2 regions of the Lentilactobacillus buchneri genome follow, and region 1 is predicted to be linked to the other one. Evidence: predicted binding sites of a transcription regulator. Region 1 holds the regulator's gene; the other holds the start of a gene.

Region 1 (8,120 bases):
CGAATTTCTTCTCCGTTATAATAAATGTGGATGCGCTGCTCATCATTGGAGATTTCAACAGCAACCGTACAACCAATGTATCGCGGATCTACTGAGTACTTACATTTGCGGAAATTGATCATGGCCTCCTTCGAAACGACACGGGTAATGTTTTCTTCGAAGTATGGTTCAAGGAGATTAACTGGAACGCGATGAAGGTACTCTTTTTCTTCGTCTAACCATTTCAGGTACGGGACTTCGTCCGTGGCCTGCGAAGTTTCATGATTTAGATCATCTCGGAGCATATGAACTAGTTCGATTAGCTCAGTTCCATCAGCAAATTCAGTATTGTATGGCCGTAAACGTTCAACCGTGCGAGCAAGGGCTTCAACTGCACCTTTAGTTTGTGGTCTGAATGGTCGACAAGCAATTGGTGTGAAACCGGCATCTTTACAGAATTCGTGGAACCGTTCGTTAAAGACAGCGTGGCCAAACTGGGATTTTGTATGATCCACAACGGTTTTCATATTATCAAACCAGATTTCCGTCGGAATACCTCCGGTATGAAGGAAAGCGTCGTGTAAGCAAAAAAAGAGGGTATCTTGGCTCCGATCAAAGGTTAGTGTCATATATTTGAGTTTTGAATAAGGCAATACATACAAGAAAATATTGAATTTAAACAGCTCACCCTCGCTGCTCACTAGGGCCATTTCTTCTTTCCAGTCAACTTGAGCAGAGAGACCAGGGGAATGTTCAATCCGAATGGTAGCTTTCTTAACTCGTTCTCGGCGGGTTTGGCGACAATAATCTTTCACGAGGGTATAGCTGCCGGTAAAGCCCTTCTTCTGGATAAATTTAAAAATTGAAGCAGCCGAACAATTTAGTTCAAGCTTTGAATCGATGGTTTGCTTGAATGGATCCAGTAAACTTGGCCGTTTCGGTCGACCACTTGGTCGGCCCTTAAGTCCAGCTTTGACTTCCTCATAGGCTTTCTTAACGGTTCGATAATCAACATTATATTGCCGGGCAATCTCGGCGAAGTTAGGCTTAATATTTTCAGTCACGTAAATCGTCACTCCTTCTCTTAAATCACGTCTCACATCAAATTCCTCCTACACTCTGATGTGATTCATGATACAAAAAATGTAGGAAAACCAACAGTTCTAACCTGCCGTTTTCCTACATTTTACGGGTGCCTTTTACAATCGTTGTTCCAACATTTGCCAACTTCATGGGAATCGCTCACTAATTCCTTGCGAGATCAAAAGATCGTCCATTTGGGCGATCTTTTTATTTACATATTTTTCTCGAAGTTAGGCGACTACTCAAACCCAATTATCCCTCCCCTAAGCACGTTTCGTGTCTTTCAAGATAATTGCCCACAATCCTGGTGAAACCGGAACGAGGCGGTTAAAAACACACTAAAACAGGCCATCCGTTATTGTCTAATGGATGGCCTGTATCGTTTCATTTAACTACTCACGCAGATGGTAGTTATAAGTGGAAATAATAATATTTTGTCGTGAATTTAAAATTGCTCTTAATCTCAAACTAGTCTGGTTATGCAGGACATTTTCCCAACGATGTCTTGGCACAAATTGTGGTACCAGGACAGTGGTCGAATAGTTTCGATCAGCTGCCCGCTTGGCAATGACATCACAGAAACGTAAGGTTGGTTGAGCAATGGACCGATAGGATGAATGAATATCAACGAATCGGACATCCGGGAAATCTTTCTTGAACTGCTCAGACGTCTTGTGTTCCTTCTCAGGGTTGGAGTCAAAAGAAACGTGCATTGCGATGACATAATCACCAATCGATTGGGCATAACTGATAGCATTGGCAGTCACCCGAGTGACCCCGCTTACCAGGACAATGACAGTCGAACCGTCAAAATGGTGAGTTGTCGCAATTTCAGTATTCTCTTCAACCACCCGCAGCTGTTCGGCAACCCGCTTGTAATGATGATTGATCTTGTAGAAAATCCTCAAAAGAATCGGCATAACAATCAAATAAGGCCAAACATTTGGAAATCTTAGTAAAAACAGGCAGGTAACCAACGTCAGTGAAATAAAGGCGCCAACGAAGTTGATAACCGACTTCAGCTGCCAATTCTTGCCCCGATTTCTCCGCCAATGGATAATCATTCCGGACTGTGACAACGTAAATGGAATGAACACACCTACGGCATACAATGGAATCAGTGAATTGGTCCGGCCACCAAAGATTTGAATTAAGACAATCGCACCAACGGCTAAGGAAATAATGCCGTTAGAGTACCCCAACCGATCCCCTTTGTCGAGATAGGCATGAGGTAAGAACTTGTCTTTAGCCAAGTTATAAGCCAAAATTGGAAATGCTGAGAATCCAGTGTTGGCAGCAACCGCCAAAATCATGGCAGTTGATAATTGGAGGATATAGTAGACAATGCCATGGCCGAAAACAGTTTCACCAATTTGTGAAAGGACTGTTTCGTGGCTGTTTGGCATAATGCCCATGTAGTAACTCAGGAAGGTAATCCCGCCAAAGAAGCAGGCCAAGATGGTCGCCATGATGGCTAAGGTCGCCGCAGCATTTTTACTCTTGGGTTTGTTAAAATTAGGGACGGCATTACTGATCGCTTCAACACCGGTCAATGAAGATGATCCAGATGAGAAGGCCCGGAAGAACAGGACCAAAGTCATGCCTTCAACAGGTGCCCCAATATGAGCAGCCGCATGATATTCGATGTTGCCGGTTACAATGTTATAACCGCCATAAATGATCATCGCGATAATCATGATGATGAACAAATACACTGGCAACGTCAAAAACGAAGCAGATTCGCGGATTCCTCGAAGGTTGAGGAGCATAATGCCCACAACGATCAAACAGGAAATCAACACCCCATGTGAATATAATGACGGAATAGCTGATGTAATGGCTTCAGTCGCTGAAGTTGTTGATACGGCCACGGTCAGCATATAATCGACCAGCAAAGAGCCGCCGGCAATCAGGCCGGCCTGCTCACCCCAGTTGGTGCTGGCAACCACGTAAGCCCCGCCCCCAGAGGGATAAGCATGGATAATTTGCTGGTACGACAAGGTAATGGCAGCCAACAGAACCAAAACGAGGGCTGCAACCCAAATTTGATACATCAATGCAGCTGCAGACAGCGTAATTAAAATGGTCGTAATCTGCTCAGTACCATATGCAACTGACGAGAGCGCATCGGATGATAGTAAAGCCAGTGCTTTAAATTTGGTTAAAGATTGACCACCCTCATCAGTGGTCTTTAATGGCTTTCCAATAAGGAGCCGTTTGAGATAGCGCCACATAAATAGTTACTCCTTTATTTAATAATCTACCATTCTTGTGAACCATAAAATGATAGTCCTTCTGACAACTAAAAACAAGTCTTGATATGTATGTCTGAATGGGCTCACAGCAAATCACCATCCAGACAAGCTAAAATATCCGTCAGCTGTGCACTCAGAGTCAAAATATGATCTAAGCCACATGCTAACTACTTTAATATTGAATTGATTAATTCGCAAGCACAAAATAAGCACCAATCCCGATTTGGAATCGATGCTTATTGTACAATACTTTCATTCAAATCAACGATTTAACGCTTCATTACATACCCATACCAGGTTGTGGCATTGGAGCAGCTGGTGCGTCTTTCTTAGGCTCATCAGCAACAACAGCTTCGGTGGTCAACAACAAGGCTGAAACAGAAGCAGCATTTTGAAGTGCTGAACGGGTAACTTTGGTAGGATCAACGATTCCGTCACTGATCATATCTTCAAATTTACCATTGGCAGCATTGTAGCCAATTCCAGGCTTTTCGTCCTTGAGCTTTTCAACAATCACTGAGCCTTCAACACCGGCATTTTCAGCGATTTGACGAACAGGTTCTTCAAGGGCACGAAGAACAATGCGAATACCAGTCTCTTCATCACCGCCAGCTTCGGCATCCAACTTGGCAATTTCTGGGATGACGTTAATCAAGGCAGTTCCACCACCAGGAACGAATCCTTCTTCAACGGCAGCACGGGTCGCATTCAAGGCATCTTCAATGCGATACTTCTTTTCTTTCAATTCAGTTTCGGTAGCGGCACCGACACGAACCACGGCAACTCCACCTGATAACTTGGCAAGACGTTCCTTTAACTTGTCACGGTCAAAGTCTGAAGTCGTCTTTTCGATTTGGGTCTTAATTTCAGCAACTCGGTTGGCAATTTCATCGTTTGAACCGGAACCGTCGACAATCGTGGTTGAATCCTTGGTAACGTTAACTTTGTTAGCTTGACCAAGTTGTTCAAGGGTTGCATCCTTCAAGTTCAAACCAAGGTCATCGGTAATCAAGGTTGCACCGGTCAAAATGGCGATATCTTGGAGTTGATCCTTACGACGGTCACCAAATCCAGGTGCCTTAACAGCAACGACGTTGAATGTTCCTCTCATCTTGTTCAATACAAGAGTTGGCAGAGCTTCACCGCCAATGTCATCAGCAATGATCAAGAGTGAACGACCTTGTTCAACAATCTTTTGCAGTAATGGCAAAATGTCTTGAATGTTGGTGATCTTCTTATCAGTTACCAAAATGTAAGGATTGTCCAAGTTGGCTTCCATCTTGTCATTGTCGGTAACCATGTATTGTGACATGTAGCCGCGATCAAATTGCATTCCTTCAACGACGTCCAAGCTGGTATCAACACCACGTGACTCTTCAATGGTAATAACACCATCATGACCAACTTTTTCCATTGCATCGGCAATCAATTTACCAACTTCGGTGTTGGCAGATGAAATTGAAGCAATTTGAGCAATATCATCTTTGGTCTTAACATCATGCGACATTTTGTGAAGGGCATCAACAGCGGCTTTAGTAGCCTTTTCAATACCACGACGAATTCCAACTGGGTTGGCACCGGCAGTGACGTTCTTCATACCTTCATTGACAATTGCTTGAGTTAAAACTGTGGCAGTGGTTGTTCCGTCACCAGCAACGTCATTGGTCTTTGAAGCAACTTCAGAAACCAATTTGGCACCCATGTTTTCAAAATGATCCGGTAATTCAATTGATTTGGCGATGGTAACACCATCATTGGTAATTGTCGGTGTACCGGCACTTTGTTCCAAAACAACGTTGCGGCCTTTAGGTCCAATCGTTGCCTTAACCGTATCTGCTAATTTATCAACACCCTTGAGCATTGCGCTACGGGCATCTTCAGAAAACTTTACTTGTTTAGCCATTTCAAATTTCACCTCAAAAAAATATTTTTGATTATTGATTCATTGAATGATTCAAATGATTCACTTATTAGCAATTATCTTGTTAAAATATAATTATTCGACAATTGCGACGATGTCTTTTTCATGAAGAACGAGATAAGTTTGATCGTTATCCTCAATCTCGGTTCCGGCGTACTTATCAAACATAACCTTGTCGCCCTTTTTTACAACAGGTGCAACCTTGGTACCATTATCAAGTACACGGCCATCACCCACGGCAACAACTGTACCGGCTTGCGGCTTCTTTTTTGCATTGTCAGCAAGAACGATACCGCCAACCGACTTTTCTTCTTCTTTTTCAGTTTCGATAATTACGCGATCTCCTAATGGTTTTAACACGTTAGTCCCTCCGTTTGCAACAATTTTTAGCAACATTAGCACTCACATGATAAAAGTGCTAATCACTGTGTATAATATATTATTTTTTCAGACCAATTGCAAGGATTTCTGCGCATTTCTTGGTGAATTTATCTGCAGATTGCCTTGCCGACGGTAAATGAGCGCATAAGAAAAGACCGGCGTTTTCAGGATCACCGGTCTTTTCTTCATTAATTTGTTCGATATTTTACTTGCCAAAGTTTTCGATGAAATAAATCAAAGTTTGCAATTCATTAGTTAAGTCAACATTTTGAACCAGGACATCTTCAGGAACCTGAAGCCGAATTGGCGTAAAGTTCAAGACACCCTTTACCCCGCCGGCGACAGCATCGTCCGCGATGGACTGAGCGACTTTTGAGGGCACGGTCAAAATGATGACTTTGATCTGTTGATCATGCAGTTGATGTGAAAGTTCCTCAATCGGGTAGACAGGAACACCGTCTTCAATTGTGTTCACAATCTTGTCGTCGGTATCAAAAGCAGCAGAGATTCGAACGTTGCCGTCTTTGTGAAAATTAAAGTTCAAGAGCGCATGGCCCAAATTGCCGACTCCGATCAAAGCCACGTTGGTCAGATGCTCTTGATTCAAGATCGTTTTGAAAAACGAAAGCAGGTTATCAACATCGTATCCATAACCCCGCTTGCCCAAAGCACCAAAATAGGAAAAGTCACGACGAATGGTTGCTGAATCCACCTGCACCGCCTCGGCCAATTCCGTTGATGAAATTCGTTGCTTTCCTGTATCGTGTAAAATATTTAAGTATCGGTAATATATCGGCAATCGTTTAGCGGTTGCGCGTGGAATATTTTCAGCTGTCAAGAAAATTTCCTCCTATTTGTCATTTTAGTTAAAAGAACTTTGTGAATTCCTATTTACATCTCATTCTACCATAAGATGACATCTTGTGAAATATATTTCAAATATTACTTACAAATAATTCCTGAAATCGTGTAAATTATGATAAAATTGATTGTTGGTAGTTACAAAATGAAAGGTGGCCAAACACTTGATAATCTTACAAGCACAAGATCTAACCAAACGATTCAATGGCGAAACTATTTTCTCAAAAGTTAATTTGGCCATTCAAGAAAAAAGCCGTGTCGCACTGGTTGGCCGTAACGGTGCCGGCAAGTCGACACTGGTTAAAATGATCATCGGCGAACAATCTGTCGACGGCGGCCAAATCAGCACTAAAAAGAATCTGTCGATTGGCTATTTGGCCCAGGATACCGGACTCAATTCAGACAAAAGCATTTATGCTGAAATGGCATCGGTCTTTGCCAGTCTAAAAGAGCAGGAAGCAAAGCTTCACGCTCTGGAAAAACAAATGGGTTCTTTGGGCGTTGACGCCAACACCGAAGAATATGAAACGATTTCCTCACAATATGACAATATCCGTGCCGACTTTGAACAGCACAATGGTTATGGGTACGACGCTGAAATTCGTGGTGTTCTCCACGGATTTGGATTCGGGGAAGCTGACTACGATCGGCCAATTAATGAATTGTCAGGCGGCCAGAAGACTCAACTTGCCTTGGCCAAATTGTTACTGGAAAAGCCCGAATTATTAATATTAGATGAACCAACCAACCATTTGGATGTGGAAACGATCACTTGGCTGGAAGGTTATATTCAAAACTATAGTGGTGCCCTTCTGATCATTTCACATGACCGTTACTTCCTAGACAGAATTGTCACTGAGGTTTACGAGATGTCACAAGGTACCCTCCACCACTTCACTGGTAATTACACGGACTACACCAAGAAAAAAGACCAGTTGATTGAACAAGAATGGAAAGAATATGACAAGCAGCAGGCTAAGATTCAAAAACTGCAGACCTTCGTTGACAAAAATATCGTTCGAGCATCGACCACCAAACAGGCGCAGGCCCGCCGAAAACAACTCGAAAAAATGGATAAGCTGCAAAAACCGACGGCTGATTCAAAAACTGCCCGCTTCTCATTTTCACCAAAATCCAAAAGCGGCAATAACGTCCTGAATGTTACCAACGCAGCGGTTGGCTACAGCACGGTTCTTTGTGAGCCGGTTAATCTGGACGTTAAACGTCACCAAGCGATCGCAATTGTTGGTCCAAACGGTGTCGGCAAATCGACGCTCTTAAAAAGCATCTTGGGCATCATTCCATTTTTAAAGGGCAAGGCGCAGTTTGGTACTGGCGTCGATACCGGTTACTACGACCAGGAACAAGCCTCACTACATGCCTCTAAAACCGTTCTTGAGGAACTATGGGATGATCACCCAACGACCCCGGAAGGCGATATTAGAAGCATTCTAGGGAGCTTCCTTTTCTCCGGTGACGACGTGAGCAAGATGGTCCATGATCTGTCCGGCGGTGAAAAGGCCCGGTTGCTCCTAACCAAGTTGGCGATGCAGCACAACAACTTTTTAATGTTGGATGAGCCCACCAATCACTTGGATATCGACAGCCGAGAAGTGTTGGAAAAAGCCCTCAATCAATTC
Region 2 (8,120 bases), 1.1 Mb from region 1:
CGCAAAAGCTGCATCAAACCGGCGCTAAAACGAACTTGAACCTGGTCAGCGCGCTTTATCACCGTTCGATGACCAAGCAAACTGTCAACGTTCAAAGCCAGGCGCTGATTGCTTTATCAACTGGTTCGTATCAACGACCAAGCAATGCCAAATTTTCCAAGACCAGCTTGAGCAACGCCATCGTTAAGAATCAGTTGAGCAATAATGGCTGGGCGTATAATAATCAAGCTGCCAGTGCTGACAGCGACACCACCGCGATGGCAGTAACGGCCCTTGCTCGGAGTAAATCGACCAGTTCCGCCGTCACGTCTGCAATCACGAAGGGCCAGAGTTATCTCAAAGATGCTGTCTATCCAAACGGGGCGTTTGGTTATGCTTATAAGGGCAAGACTTTCCCGAACGCTAATTCAACTGCAGAAGCGATCATTGCCTTCTCAACCAAACAAAAGACGGTCAAATTGGTGAATAGCGTCTTCAAATCAGGCCAGACTACCTCTCCAATGCGGGCAATGATGAGCTACGTTCGGTCAACCGGCTCGATTAAGGGGGCTGCTACTCAAACGTTAGGAGTCGGCCAGGTCAATTTGGCAAACGCCGCTTATCGGCAAGCCTTGGCACACCGATCGGTTTATTCAATTAAGTAAGATTAAAGGATGAGTTTATGAAAAAAGCAATTGGAATTGTCATTGGTGTGATTTTGGTGTTGGGGATGGCATTTGGCGTCAGGGAGGTCATCGCAAATCAGGCCGCCCAGCATCCTCGAACCGAGAAAGCCGCTAAGATGGATTCGGGCAGTCAGCCAAAGGCCACCTCAAGTTCTCAAGTGAGCCATCCAGTTAAGGCGAGAAAAGCCAAAGACAAAGGTTCCCAGGCAAAGCATCAATCACAAGCCAAAAAGGCCAGTCAATCAAGCACTGCTGACTCGTCGTCAAGTAGTCAAGTTACCAGTAACAAGCCCAGCAGTTCGAGCTCGAAATCACAGACAAAACAGGCAGTAACCAATAAGCCTAAATCGACTTCTAAGCAGTCTCGGCCAAAGCAAAAAGCCTCACCAGCGTCAACTGGTAAGGCTTATCTAAAGGTTTCCGGATACAAAAAGCTGTTTTATTCTGGCAATTTGCACATTATTAAGAAGACGACCGCGTTTACATTGCTCCAGCAAACCAAGCTGAAGATCACCTACACCAGTAGCCCGGCAATCTACGTCAGTGCCATCAATGGGCTGAAAGAAAACGACATTAAGGTCGGCAGCGGCTGGATGTACTCGGTGAACGGCAAGTACGTTGATAAGTCAGCTGGTGATAAGTTGATTAAACCGGGAGATAAGGTTCACTGGTACTTTACGACGGAGGGATTCAAGTAGAGCGCGACAAGCAACGGGTGATGCGGTGTGTAAGGCTGAAAAGATTAAAATCCTGGTCTTGGATTTAAATCTTTTCAGCCTTACACACCGCATCAGTTGCGTCGGAGCGTGTTTTCAAAGCAGAAGGGAGCACCAAAGAGAATAACAACCGTGCTCCAGCGCGCCAGAATCCATTTCAAAGCAAAATAACCCTAACTACACCACTACAAAGCCGGCAGCGATGAACAAATTTCGTTCATCACTGCCGGTTTTGTGTTATCAATTATTATCGGACTTGAGCAGTTAAAGCAGTCAAAAAATCGGTGACATCACCGACATAGGCAAAGTCTGACTCATCGAAAATCGGGGCGTCTTTGTCAATGTTGACAGAGACAATTTTCTTGGCATTTTTGATACCAACCGTGTATTGAACAGCACCTGAGATTCCCAAATTAATCAACAGGTCGGCTGAGAGGCTGGCGCCACCAATCCCAATTTGATCATCATGGGTGAACTCGTCTTCGTCAGTGAGAGGGCGAGAAACGCCAACCATTCCGCCAAGCTTGGCAGCTAAATCCTGTGCCAGTTGAATATTTTTTGCGCTGTAAGCGCCTCGGCCAAGGGCGATCACGACTTTAGCATCGTCGAGTTTGGAGGAGCTGTTGATGATCGGGTCAGTGGCGATGATTTGGCTGTTTCCTTCTTTGTGGAAGGTAAAGCTGGCCTTAACCACCTTGGTCTGGGAATCAGTCACTCTTTCAGCACGGAAAGTATTTGGCCGAACCGTTACCATTTGAGGCCGCTTTTCCGGGCAGACAATGTCACACATCACGTTGTCGCCATAGGTCGGTTTGACCTGAACCAGTAGGTCATTTTCGTAAAAAATATCCAAACAGTCACCGGTTAAGCCAGTCTGGAGTTTGGCCTGCAGCCGCGGCGCAATTGATCGGCCTAAAATGGTTGCCGGAAACAAGAGGCTGTTGGGGCGATTTTGATCAAGTACTTGGAATAGAGCATCAGCGATTTCTTCATCGGTTGCGTTAGTAAAGTGATCATCGACCAAAGTTTCAACTCGGTCGGGTCCATAAGCTTGTAGGCTATTTTCAGCCTTGATTGTCGAGGCTTCAGGAAGCACGGCAACCACTTTTCTGCCGTCAGCAATGGCTTTGGCCTTGGTGATCAATTGCAGGCTGGTTGGTTCGATTCTGGAGCCGACGGTTTCAACATATACCCAAATTTCGTTATTATCCATTTTTGTGCTCCTCTCAGTCCAATTGACTCAAGAGTTCAGAAACTGCTTGAGCGGGGTCTGGTGACAATGTGACTGTTTGTTTAACATCCTTGGTTGGTGCATAAACTTTGGTCACTTTCGTTGGTGATCCAGCCTGGCCAATTTTTGCCAGGTCAAGGTTCAAATCGGCTTCAGTCCAAGTGGTAATTGGCTTTTCAAAACTTTCTTTGATATTGACTGGCGTTTCATAACGCGGCGTATTGAGTTCTTTGCGGACAGTCACCACAGCAGGCAGGGTCAGCTTGATATCTTGGACGGCGGAGTCAAGTTGGCGTTTGGCCACCAGTGTCTTCTCTGAGTCCAAATCCAAGGTTTCTGCAAAAGTCACTTGGGGGAACTGCAAGAATTCCGCCACAATCGGGCCAACCTGACCAGTGTCAGCGTCGACAGACTGTCTGCCGAATAGGATTAAGTCGACATCGCCAATTGCTTCGATTGCTTTGGCCAGCGTGTAGCCGGTAGCCAAAGTGTCAGCCCCACCGAATGCCCGGGAACTCACCAAAACAGCCCGGTCGGCGCCCATAGCCATTCCATCTCGAAGTGAGGTTGTGTAACTATCCGGCCCCATACTGAGAAGGATAACTTCGCCACCGGCTTGATCACGAAGCTGAAGGGCAGCTTCAATTGCATTTTTATCAAATGGATTAATAATGCCCTGGATTCCTGAACGAACCAGGTTATTTGTGTTTGGATCAATTTTAACTGAATCGGTTTCTGGAACTTGTTTAATCCCGACAACGATTTTCATAGTGCGGACTCCTTTACTTGGCAATCTCTGCGTTGGTAATTTCTAAATTCATCTTTTCAATGGTACCTTCAGCCAATTCCATTGCTCGGGCATCTCTGATGAGGTGTTCGACTGGATATTCATGGCTGTATCCATACCCGCCAAGAATCTGCAGGGCTTTATCACCGGATGCAACAGCTGATCGGCTGCCGTACGATTTTGCCATGGCGGCAACTTCCGCATATGGCTTGTTGGCGACCTTGTTATCGGCACCTTTCTGATACAGCGCGGTGGTGTTTTCTTTGGCAATTGCGATATCAGCGATCTTTTCCTGAGTGACTTGGAGTTGGTAGAGCGGTGTGTCCATAGCCTTTCGCTCTTTGGAGTAGTTCACGGCGGTTTGTAGCTCGTGTTCCATAATTCCGGCTAGAACGGCGCCCATCAAAACTCGTGCGTCAGCGTGGGCATTGTCGCCAATTTCCAATCCTTGTCCGATTCTTCCCAATAAATGACTATCAGGAACAACCACGTGGTTAAGGACAACTTCGCCGACAGGCACGCCCTTGAGGCCAATAAAATCTTCCCGCTTGCCGAATTTGAATCCCGGCATGTCCTTGTCAACGACGAAGACGGCCATTTGGTCATCCTCAGTCTTAGCGAGGACGCAGTAGACTTCTGCTAGGCCACCATTGGTAATCATGATTTTGTCACCGGTGATCACCCAGTTGTCACCCTGTTTGATTGCCCGAGTGGCGATGCCCTTAGGATTCGAGCCGCCGGATGGTTCGGTCATCGAGAAGGCAAAAATTCGTTTGGCTGCACTTGGAAGGTATTCGTCATTCAATGATTTATTCCCATATTTGATAAACTGTTCGATCGTTTTGAAATGGCCTTCAAGAGTTACGGCCATGCTGGCGTTACCTGTGGCCATTTTCTCAAGGGATTCGGCAGCTGCTTGGTAATCAAAGGCTGCACCGCCATATTCTCTTGGCAGGGTGATGCCAAGCAAGCCCGTGTTAACGACCTTTTGAAATAAGCCGTCCGGATAGTTACCGGCACGATCAATCTCCATATCGAGCGGTGCCAATTCGTTGGCCGTAAACTCCTTAATCATTTGAATCAGCATTTTAGTTTGATCATTTGTTATCGACATATTGAGTCCTCCTGTGCATACTTTCACAATACTTTATATTCCAAAATTATATATCCTAATATTCCTAATGTCAATATATAAATGGAATATTTAGCAATCTTATTTGGCGTCACATTATATAATATGGTAATATTAAGTTATTATTTTATCCGAATCGGCCAGGAGGCTTGATAATAGTGAACATCCAAAGATTTATTGATCGCAGAAAAGAACTCGGTTATTCCCAAAGCGAGTTGGCTAAGGGGATTTGTACCCAGGCCACGATCAGCAAATTTGAGAACAACGGCAAAATGATCTCCACTAAGATCCTGACGCAGTTATGCCAGCGGTTGGGACTTTCCTTGAACGATATTTTCCCCAGCGAGGCCGACAGTGATTCAGCGGTTCGAGCGGAATTGCGGCGGGCCGAATTTGATTTAATTACCACTGAATATGATGATGCGTTGGGAATTTTACGATCGCTTGAAATTGATCAAATTGATGATAAACAAATCCAAATGGAATATTTATTTATCCGCGGATATGCACTGGCTTTAAGCAAACGAGATGTTGATGAGGCGATTTTTTGCTTCGACCAGATTTTGAATGGCTATGACGAGGCCCACACGACGGTTTATTCACCGCTGGCATACGTGGGGATGGGGATTTCCTACCAACAGGCTGGCAATTTTGACAAAGCTGAGTTTTATTTTTCCAAGATGCCGGAACGGTTGAAGACCAATGCAAATAAAGACGTTGATTCGGTGTGGAAATCATTGACGATGCTGTTTTACACCGGCAATTTTTATGCGGCCAGAAATGAAATCGAGATCAGTAATATGCTGCTACAGTCTTTGATTAATCTCAGTTCGGATCGGCACGTAACTTTTTATGTGGCTCGGGCTCAGTATCAATTGGCGGATAACGAATATTCGGTCAATGGCAAAACCCAGCGCTTCTCCGAACTTATTAGTGACGCCTTTGCGTTCGCCCGATTTAATCGGAATCGGAATTTAATTAAGCAGATTGATTTGTATGCTAAAAAAAGAGTGTAGAGTGTGAAAGAGGACGTTTAGCAATTGAAATTTAAGCGCCGCTGGACGGAAACCGAGTCAGGTTTTCGGCTGGCGGCGCTTAAATTTCAATTGCTGTCCTCTTTCACACGTTTAATCCAAATCACAGTAAAACACCAGGAAACCGAGTCAGGTTTTCGGCTGAAGCGGCTTAAATTTCGACTGCTGTCCTCTTTCACACGTTTAAACTAAATAACAGTGGAGCTAAAGAGAGGCCCAGACATAACTTACAATTAGTTGTGTCCGGGCCTCTCATTTCGTCAAATATTGGTTTCGCAATTGCCGAATATCATGATTCGACAACCGCATTTGCTGATGTAAATAATGCTTCATTGTGCCATCACAGTGGTAAATCGCTGAATAGGCGGCATTCAAATAGGCTGATCGAGCGGTTTTTGAACGTTTCAGGTTCCTGAGCACGGTTGGGTTATGCGTATAACGGGCCATCTGTCGATATTCTTTGGCCGTCGTTTTCTTCAGATAATGGTTCGATGCCAAATAGTTTTTCATAATGGTCGTTTTGGGAACGCCAAGACTTGAAAGAATCAGCATGGTCGCTACACCGGTGCGATATTTGCCATATGTGCAGTGATAGAGAATCGCATCGGATCTTTGCTTGAGCAGATAATGAAACATCGTGCGATAAGCCTTAACACAGTGGGACTCAAGAACCATTTTCTGATAAAATTGTTCCATAAAATTTGGCTGTTTGGCAGCTAACTGACCGGCATACTGAGAAGTCGTGTGGACGCCGAAATTTGGGCTGCTCATGACGGATAGGTGGAGATGACGAACCCCAGAAATTTTGGCATCTGGTGTTCGTTTGATTTCACCACTTGAGCGGAAATCCAAGATGACCTTAACGTGCTGCTTATAAAGTAGCCATTTATCGTGATGATTTAATCGGGTTAGCGCAGCCGATCGGATGAGTCGATTTTGGCGAATGTGCTGACCATTTTTCGTCCGAATCCCACCGAGATCGTGGGCATTGGGCGTGGTCGTGAGATGAATGGTGGAGCCTAATGAAGGAGTGTTGTTGGCAGAACAAATCGCAAAATTAGCAGTGAGTATCACTGTCACTAGTAATGTCCGACTCATGATTTGACTCAATGACTTCATCCACTCACCCCCAACATTCATTATAGGACTGGGCAGTCATCATGACAGAAATTTTTGGATGTGGGCCAAATCCGCCTGGCGCTTTTGTGGTGATTCATCTTCAGCGTTGAAGTTGTGCCACTTGATTTTCTTGAGACCGATCTTTTTGAATGTGCCCGTGGCCAAGGCCTTCATAATGGGATTACCATATTTGAGTTTATAGAGAAACGTTGGTGTGCCGGCAATTGTGAAGATCCGGATGATTGGATTCTTTTCCAGGACCACTCTGGGATGCATGGATACCGCCCGGTTCTTGCTAAAAACTTTATCAATGAAACCCTTGGTCATCGCCGGCATCAGCTCCCACCAAATTGGGAAAATAAAAATAATTTCATCGGCGGTTTTTAGGCGTTCGAAATAACGGTCAACTTGGTCGTTAATCGGTGTCCGTGTTCGCCAGGCACTCAGGTCTTTTGCGTGCATCACCGGGTCGAAGTGATCTTGATTCAAGTCGATGACATCAACCTCGTGGCCTTGGGCAGTTAAATAATTGATCGTTTGTTTGGCAACCGCTGCACTATAGCTGCGATGGTGGGGCTCGTTATTTGCAGCCGACAGGGTGTAAGGGTGGTCAAATATAATGACATATTTCATATTAGAAACCTCTTTTTTAAAATTGACAGTTTGACTTTCCAAAATACATTCCAAGGAATATAATTAGTATAAGCTCCGATGATGAAAAGTCAATATATATTCCGAGGAATTTAAAATGAAAAAGAAAAATGCAATTGAACAAATCAAGAACCAACTAGAAATATTTAGAAGTCATGATGTTGATCGTGAGATCCTGACGGCCATCAGGCAAAACGATCGGTTAAACGCTGCTCTGGCCAATGGCATTACCATTAACGATCTGCATATTATTCGCGCTGCTGCTGCCAAGGATGGTGTGAAGATTTCCGCGATTGTCGACCAGGTACCCATGACGCAAGGCGCCGTTTCCAAAGCCGTCAACAAGCTAGCTGAAAGGGGCCTGCTTCAAAAATCGCACCACCCTGATAACCGCAAGGACACGTTTGTAGAACTCACGGCGCCTGGGGAAACTATTAATCAAATTCATAGCGACTACCATGGTCAAGAAGAGGCCAAACTGGCTGAGTTAGCCGACAGTTATTCAAAAAATGAACTGGAGATGATTGCAGAATTTGTCACCAGCCTCAATCAAATCCGGCAAAATAATTCTGAATTGAAGTAACCGGTTTCTTCTTTACTATATCAAAAACTCCTGTCTACTGCTTATAAAAAGAAAGTTAGGTTTCCCTAATTAAAGATTTACAAGTCTAGAAAATATGCTACCATTAGATTTGTACAGAAGATAAGGAGGTAATGGGATGTCAAAAGAAAAAAAGTCCCAAAAGGAACATTTGATTCATTACGCCAATGGGCCTTCACTGGAA

What was found. The regulator Rex, encoded in region 1, represses fermentation and respiration genes when NADH is low (regulators of the CRP and FNR family bind a similar motif). The targets are predictions, from matches to a motif close to TTGTGAANTANTTCACAA.
Region 2: the regulator Rex is predicted to act here: its motif matches at 4,525-4,542, upstream of KE627_RS07590 (acyl-CoA dehydrogenase family protein).

Annotation. Positions count from the first base shown of each region.
Region 1 is NZ_CP073066.1:208,048-216,167, forward strand. Features, by position in the region: gene istA (IS21 family transposase) at 1-1,079, opposite strand, end outside; gene KE627_RS01110 (APC family permease) at 1,455-3,296, opposite strand; gene groL (chaperonin GroEL) at 3,598-5,220, opposite strand; gene groES (co-chaperone GroES) at 5,314-5,598, opposite strand; gene KE627_RS01125 (redox-sensing transcriptional repressor Rex) at 5,825-6,457, opposite strand; gene KE627_RS01130 (ABC-F family ATP-binding cassette domain-containing protein) at 6,645-8,120, shown strand, end outside.
Region 2 is NZ_CP073066.1:1,613,412-1,621,531, forward strand. Features, by position in the region: gene KE627_RS07570 (prenyltransferase/squalene oxidase repeat-containing protein) at 1-644, shown strand, start outside; gene KE627_RS07575 (DUF4430 domain-containing protein) at 662-1,363, shown strand; gene KE627_RS07580 (electron transfer flavoprotein subunit alpha/FixB family protein) at 1,629-2,594, opposite strand; gene KE627_RS07585 (electron transfer flavoprotein subunit beta/FixA family protein) at 2,608-3,381, opposite strand; gene KE627_RS07590 (acyl-CoA dehydrogenase family protein) at 3,395-4,513, opposite strand; gene KE627_RS07595 (helix-turn-helix domain-containing protein) at 4,690-5,547, shown strand; gene KE627_RS07600 (tyrosine-protein phosphatase) at 5,818-6,684, opposite strand; gene KE627_RS07605 (NAD(P)H-dependent oxidoreductase) at 6,724-7,317, opposite strand; gene KE627_RS07610 (MarR family winged helix-turn-helix transcriptional regulator) at 7,433-7,918, shown strand; gene KE627_RS07615 (Nramp family divalent metal transporter) at 8,055-8,120, shown strand, end outside.